2 linked regions of the Halioglobus japonicus genome follow. The protein of the gene in region 2 interacts with the protein of the main gene of each other region in a pairwise test. Links are inferred from orthologs where the notes say so. Each region holds a gene or a part of one and is shown on either strand. Other genes may lie near its edges.

Region 1 (3,274 bases), 3.1 Mb from region 2 along the record:
TTGTCAGTCAGTTTCAGCCTGACGCCACGATACTTTTCGTTGGACAGAATCGCTGTACGGGTAAAGGCCTGGCGCAGTTCCAGACGAGATCCGAGCACTATCTTGTTCGGGTTGCGGGGCAATACCCGCTGATAATCCGGAAATTTGCCGTCTACCAGCTTGGAGGTAAAGGTAAACTCATTGGTAGTAGCGCGAATATGATTGCTGCCAATCACGATAGCGATATCTTCATCGTCTTCCATTAACAGGCGCGCCATTTCCAACACACCCTTGCGTGGCAGAATCACCTGGGTGTCGTCATTGACCTGCACCGGCTCTGGTAGGGTGCACAGTGCCAGGCGGTGTCCATCGGTGGCCACAACACGCAGGCTCTGCTCCTTGAGCTCCCACAACATCCCGTTCAGGTAGTAGCGAACGTCCTGCTGCGCCATGGCAAAACCGGTGCGGTCGATCAGGCGCTTGAGCTGGCCCTGCTTAATCGTGAACTGGTGAGTTCCCATACTGTCTTCGACGTTAGGAAACTCCCGGGCCGGCAGGGTAGACAGAGTAAATCGGCTGCGGCCCGATTTAACAGTGACCTTGCAATCTTCAGCGGTGAAACTGATGTCACTGCCTTCCGGAAGTGATTTGCAGATATCCACCAGTTTACGGGCAGGCACGGTAACTTCACCGGGTTCGCCTGCCGCCGGCAGCTGCACACGACCAACAAGCTCTACCTCTAGGTCAGTACCTGTCAGAGACAGCCGGTCACCTTCGAGCTCCAATAACACATTGGCGAGAATAGGGAGAGTTTGACGGCGTTCTACCACGCCCGCCACAAGATTCAACGGCTTGATCAATGCATCCCGTGAAATCGTGAATTTCATATGATTCGTTATTCCTTGGCCCAATCGGCGAACAATGCATTCGCGCTATTAAAAAACAAAACTTCCCATCTCTCTCACCCTCAGGTGGTGAGAGATCTCAGCAGGTTCTTATAATCTTCGCGAATATCAGAGTTAGTTTCACGAAGTTCTTTGATTTTACGACATGCGTGAAGAACTGTCGTGTGATCTCTGCCACCAAAGCTGTCACCAATCTCAGGAAGGCTGTGATTTGTCAGCTCCTTGGCCAGCGCCATGGCGACCTGACGCGGCCGGGCAACGGAACGACTGCGGCGACGCGACATCAGATCGGCCACTTTAATCTTGTAATACTCAGCGACGGTGCGCTGAATATTATCCAGGCTCACTTGCTTGTCCTGCAGTGCGAGCAAATCCTTGAGACTGTCCTTGATCAGGTCAATATCGATGTCCCGACCTGTGAAGTGAGCACTTGCTATCACCCTTTTCAGCGCACCTTCGAGCTCCCGTACATTGGATCTGACACGCTGGGCAATGAAGAATGCGGCATCAGGCGACAGATCAACCCGCGCCTGATTGGCCTTTTTCATCAGAATCGCCACCCGCGTTTCCAGCTCCGGTGGTTCAACGGCTACCGTAAGCCCCCAACCAAAGCGCGACTTCAAACGCTCCTCAAGTCCATCGATCTCCTTGGGATAACGATCGCAGGTGAGAATCATCTGCTGGCCGCCTTCCAACAAGGCATTAAAGGTGTGGAAAAATTCTTCCTGAGAACGATCTTTCTTGGCGAAAAACTGAATGTCATCGATGAGCAAGGCATCCACCGACCGGTAATAGCGCTTGAAATCACTGATTGCATTCAACTGCAGTGCCTTGACCATATCGGCGACAAAACGCTCGGAGTGCAGATAGACAATTTTGGCATCCGGCTTTTGCTGACGCAGCGCATTGCCTACCGCGTGCATCAGGTGCGTCTTGCCGAGACCGACACCGCCATAAAGAAACAGCGGGTTGTAAGAATCGCCGGGATTTTCCGCCACCTGACGCGCCGCAGCCAATGCCAGCTGGTTTGATTTACCCTCCACAAAGTTGGTGAAAGTGTAATTTTCCACCAGACCATTTTGATGCTGCAGTGATCCGGCTATTTCGGATTGCCGTGCCGGATTCTGAGCCGGTTCGCTTACAGCCGCTTTGACGCCGTCAGGGTTACGCGAAACCGCAAAGCCAGACACAGCGGGGGCCATGTCGCTACTGGGCGGGGGCGTAAATGCTGCAGGTGTGGCTGGCGCTGGCGTCTCTTGAATCGGTTGTGGTCGACTTGCCGGCACAACTGGGTCTGCAGACATGCTCATAGACGCCCGCGCCACACGAGGCTGTTCCACTGCTACCCGTTCAGGCACTGGCCGACCCGCGCCGATCTCAAGCACCACGTCCAGCTGGTTGCTCGGCTCTAACTCACTTACCAACTCGGCGATCCGAGTTGCGAATTTATCGGATACGAAATCTTTAATAAAACGATTGGGCGCAAACAGGGTGAGACTCTGTCCGTCCGTTGAGGCCTCTAAAGGCCGAATCCAGGTATTAAACTGCTGCGAAGGCAATTCGTCTTGCAGCCGGTCGATACACTGTTGCCAAACTACTCCAGGCAAAGCTATCCCCTTAAAGCGAGGCCCAATGCCGCGCCTTTCTATCATCAGAAGTATATAAAAACGTTATTTTAGCCAAGCATCAGAGCCGCCTGGCGGTCAAAGAATAATAGCGCCACGTGCGCCACTTATCCACAACAATTTTTAGAGGATAAATTTTTTAAAAATGTATATATTTCAATCACTTATTAATGGTTAGATTATTTTTTAACCAAGGTGGTTGGAAATAGTTTTTATAAGTTTTTCTGTGGATAACCTGTCTATTTATTATGCAAAAAGTGTGAGCTGATGGCGCTACCCCAGTACTGGCGCGGGATTGCCAATCAATCCAGGTTTCGGCGCTCTGCAAGCTTTTTAGCGCGCTCGCGACACCCGGAAAATTACCAAGCAATAGATTGAATTAACCACGCCATTTCAATAGAATACCCCACCTTTTTTCGGCCAGACCAAAGCAAGTCGGTCCGGCCTAATCTTCTTTCATATATATAGATATTGGATTGCAGTCATGAAAAGAACATTCCAGCCCAGCGTACTCAAGCGCAAGCGTACTCACGGTTTCCGCTCCCGCATGGCGACCAAAGGTGGTCGCGCGGTTTTGAACCGTCGCCGTGCCAAGGGCCGCAAGGTCCTGTCCGCTTAAGGATTTGGCCCTGAGTGGGCAGTCAAACGGCCAGCGCCAGTTTCGGCAAAGCCAAGCGCCTACTCAATGCCAGGGACTATAGCCGAGTATTTGACGGCGCTGAGGCCAGAGCCTCACACAAGCATTTACTGCTCCTGGCAAAAAGC
Region 2 (3,311 bases):
CGTCTCGCCCCTGCAGGAAAAGCCGTTCGGGACGGCTATCTGGCGAGCTATTTCACGGCGCGCAAGGGCAATGCCGCGCCCTACGAGGTGCGGATTATTGACAGTAACCGGTACGCGACGATCTCCGAAGCCTATCAGGCCGCCGTCACTGGCGGCGCCGGCATGGTGGTCGGCCCACTGAGCAAAAACGCGGTCGCCGAACTTGCTCTGTCACCCTCGCGTCCCGTTCCCGTACTGGCTCTCAACCAGATGGACGGCGCCCTGCCACCGGGCGATAGCGCCCTGATCCAGTTCGCCCTGGCGCCCGAGGACGAGGCAGCCCAAATCGCCGAGGTGGCATTTGGCGATGCCGCCCGCCGCGCGTTACTACTGCGTCCGGCCGGGGCATGGGGCGACAAAATGGAGCAGGCCCTGCGCGAGCGCTGGCAGACACTGGGGGCAGCTTTAGCAGTGCCATTGCATACACCGGCCAGGACGATTATTCCGCCAGCATCAAGAACGGCCTGGGCATCGCCAGCAGCGAGGCCCGTCGACGCCAGATCCGTGACATGCTCGCAGAACCGGTGGAATTTACCCCGCGCCGCCGCGAGGATGTCGACGCCATCTTCCTGCTGGCACGCAATGCCGCAGAAGCCCGCTCGCTTAAACCGTTGCTGGCCTTTCACTACGCTGGCGCACTGCCGGTTTACGCCACATCGAGCGTCTACCACGGCAGCCCCGACGAACGCGACCGGGACCTCAACGGCCTGAACCTGGTCGAACTCCCCTGGTTACTGGGCTCAAGTCCTGCGCTTCAGGCAGGGCTGGCAGACGGCGGCAACAACGCCTACCCCCGCCTGAACGCACTGGGTGTGGATGCTTATCTGTTGCAATCAAGATTCCTGCAACTCCAGGCTGGCCCTGATCTGCTAATTCGCGGCAACACGGGCCTGCTCAGCCTCAACCCGCAGCTACAGATTGAACGCGAGCTGGTGCCGGCTGAATTTGATAGAGGCAGGGTGACACCGCGCTGACTAGAATCCCCTTGAGATGAAATCTCTCGGGACAGTTACGAACAATGGGCAGCCCACTGGCTAGAGCAAAAGGGCTTGCAGATAGTGAGCAGAAACTATCGCTGCAAGCTGGGCGAAATCGACCTCATAGCATGTGACCGCGGCCAGCTGGTCTTTGTTGAAGTCCGTGCACGCAGCATCTCACGTTACGCCCGCGCCCCCGAGTCGGTCGATCAGCGAAAGCAAGACAAGCTGCGCAGAACCGCTCTCCACTACCTACTGCAACGCTATCAAACCACTGCCGTGCACTGCAGATTTGACGTGGTTGCCATTGAGCCGCGACAATCCCCCGACAACCCCGCCGTTCGCTGGATTCGTTCGGCCTTCTAAAACGCGGCACCAATCGCAGAGAAAGAGAACCCGTGGACCACTACCAGATCATTGCTGAACGCTTTCAGGGCACACTCGAGAGCGCCGCCATGTCGGTGGATCAGCTCGCCGACCCCATCGCCAGTGCCGCCGAACTATCGACCCAGGCGCTGCTGCAGGACCGCAAAATTATCAGCTGTGGCAGCGGCGTGGACGCCGCCCTCGCCCAGCTGCTCTGCACCAGCCTGCTCTACAGCGTCGGCGAAGAGCGCCCGGCACTACCTGCGCTGAACATCTGTACCGACAACAGCATCCCCGGAAGCATTCCTGCCGCAGGGCGATTCAGCCACAGCTTGCGTGCCCTGGGACAGGAAGGCGACGTACTGCTTGCCATCAGCAGCAGCCTCGATCCGGACCCAGCCATACTAGAGGCACTGCGCTGCGCCAACGATCGCGGCATGACCAGCCTGACACTGTGCGCTGGCGCCGCTCTGGCCGATGCGCACTTTTCCATTGCGGTGAACGGAACCTGCCGGCGCACCGTGGTCGAATTACACACCATGGTGCTACAGACACTTTGCCAACTCATTGAAGCTAATTTATTCGGAATCGGACACTCATGACCCAACGCCTGCTGCAATGCCTCTTCCTGTCCTCGCTGCTAAGCCTAGCCGGTTGCGGCCACATGCTAGCTTCTATGGAATCCAACACCATCGAGGAGGATCAGGGCGAGCGCACCTGGGGCCGCCTGATTGAAGACGACAGCATAGAGACCAAAGCCAGGGTGAATATCCACGCCGCCGATGAAGCCTTTGACAATGCCCACCTGAACATCGTCAGCTACAACGGTTACGTTTTGCTGGTCGGCCAGGTCGCCTCCGAGGCACTCAAGAGCAAGGCAACGGATGTGGTCCGCGAGATTCGCGGTGTGCGACGCATCTACAATGAATTAGAAATTTCGGCGCCCAGTTCAGGCATGACCCGCACGTCAGACACCTGGATAACGACTAAAGTGAAATCGTTCCTGCTGGGCAATACCGATATCCAGGGGAACCGCGTCAAGGTGGTGACCGAGAACGGCGTGGTTTATCTTATGGGTCTGGCCACCCGCGAAGAAGCCGAGCGCATTGCGGCAGAGGCATCCGATATTGGTGGCGTGCAGAAAGTGGTAAAACTGTTTGAGCTCATCGATTAAGCGTCGCCGGCACGCCCCGTCGCAGGGCGTGCTTACTTGACGATTTTCAGCGAGGGGCGCCCCTCGGGCTTACCGGAGGGTTCCGGTGGTGTGTCTTCGGGCGGTGTGGGATCGTCTTCCGGCGGATCTTCCGGCTCAAACACCATACCCTGGCCGTTCTCTCGAGCGTAGATACCCACCACAGCCGTCACCGGCACATAGACATCGGTAGCCACACCCCCGAAGCGACCATTAAAGACCACGGCATCATTGCTCATGTCTAGGTCCATCACCGCTGTCGGCGATATATTGAGAACAATCTGACCGTCCTTAACATACTGCTCGGGCACCGAAACATCCTCCATGGTGGCATCGACGAGAATATAGGGCGTGCAGCTATTGTCCACGATCCACTCGTAGAGTGCGCGCATGATGTAGGGGCGACTAGGTGTCATCCTGGCGTGATATCGAGCAGAGACTGGCGCTCCCTCAGGAGCGCATTTCCCGTTCCTGCTCGGAAAGGCTTTCCTGGAAGGACTCGCGATTGAACAGTGCATCCATATAGGTAAACAGCGGCTTGGTCTGCTTGGTATTGCGGATATCCACACCCAGGGAAGGCAGGCGCCACAAAATGGGGGCAATGCAGCAATCCACCAGGGTGAACTCTTCGCTCATGAAGAAGGGCTTCTCGGCAAAAATCGGCGCAATAGCGGTGATGCTTTCCTTCAGTTCCTTGGTGGACTTCTTGATCACATTTTCACTGCGGGTGTGCTGGA

Evidence for each region.
Region 1: the proteins of BST95_RS17580 (region 2) and dnaA interact in binary tests that used the Escherichia coli proteins (3 or more experiments, as listed by UniProt). The link is inferred for Halioglobus japonicus from one-to-one orthologs.

The regions. Positions count from the first base shown.
Region 1 is NZ_CP019450.1:621,761-625,034, forward strand. What follows is about bases 220-3,171. They hold dnaA (chromosomal replication initiator protein DnaA), read right to left. Parts: upstream 2,492-3,171; coding sequence 947-2,491; downstream 220-946. Other genes in these bases: dnaN (DNA polymerase III subunit beta), read right to left, coding at 220-866; rpmH (50S ribosomal protein L34), read left to right, coding at 2,994-3,128; rnpA (ribonuclease P protein component), read left to right, coding at 3,143-3,171. In the rest of the region: more of dnaN, read right to left, coding at 1-219; more of rnpA, read left to right, coding at 3,172-3,274. UniProt on the Escherichia coli protein: Plays an essential in the initiation and regulation of chromosomal replication. Binds in an ATP-dependent fashion to the origin of replication (oriC) to initiate formation of the DNA replication initiation complex once per cell cycle.
Region 2 is NZ_CP019450.1:3,742,368-3,745,678, forward strand. What follows is about bases 211-3,199. They hold BST95_RS17580 (D-sedoheptulose-7-phosphate isomerase), read left to right. Parts: upstream 211-1,414; coding sequence 1,415-1,984; downstream 1,985-3,199. Other genes in these bases: BST95_RS21060 (penicillin-binding protein activator), read left to right, coding at 387-1,013; BST95_RS17575 (YraN family protein), read left to right, coding at 1,035-1,382; BST95_RS17585 (BON domain-containing protein), read left to right, coding at 1,981-2,556; BST95_RS17590 (ClpXP protease specificity-enhancing factor), read right to left, coding at 2,589-2,990; BST95_RS17595 (glutathione S-transferase N-terminal domain-containing protein), read right to left, coding at 3,025-3,199. In the rest of the region: more of BST95_RS17595, read right to left, coding at 3,200-3,311. UniProt on the Escherichia coli protein: Required for the timely initiation of chromosomal replication via direct interactions with the DnaA initiator protein.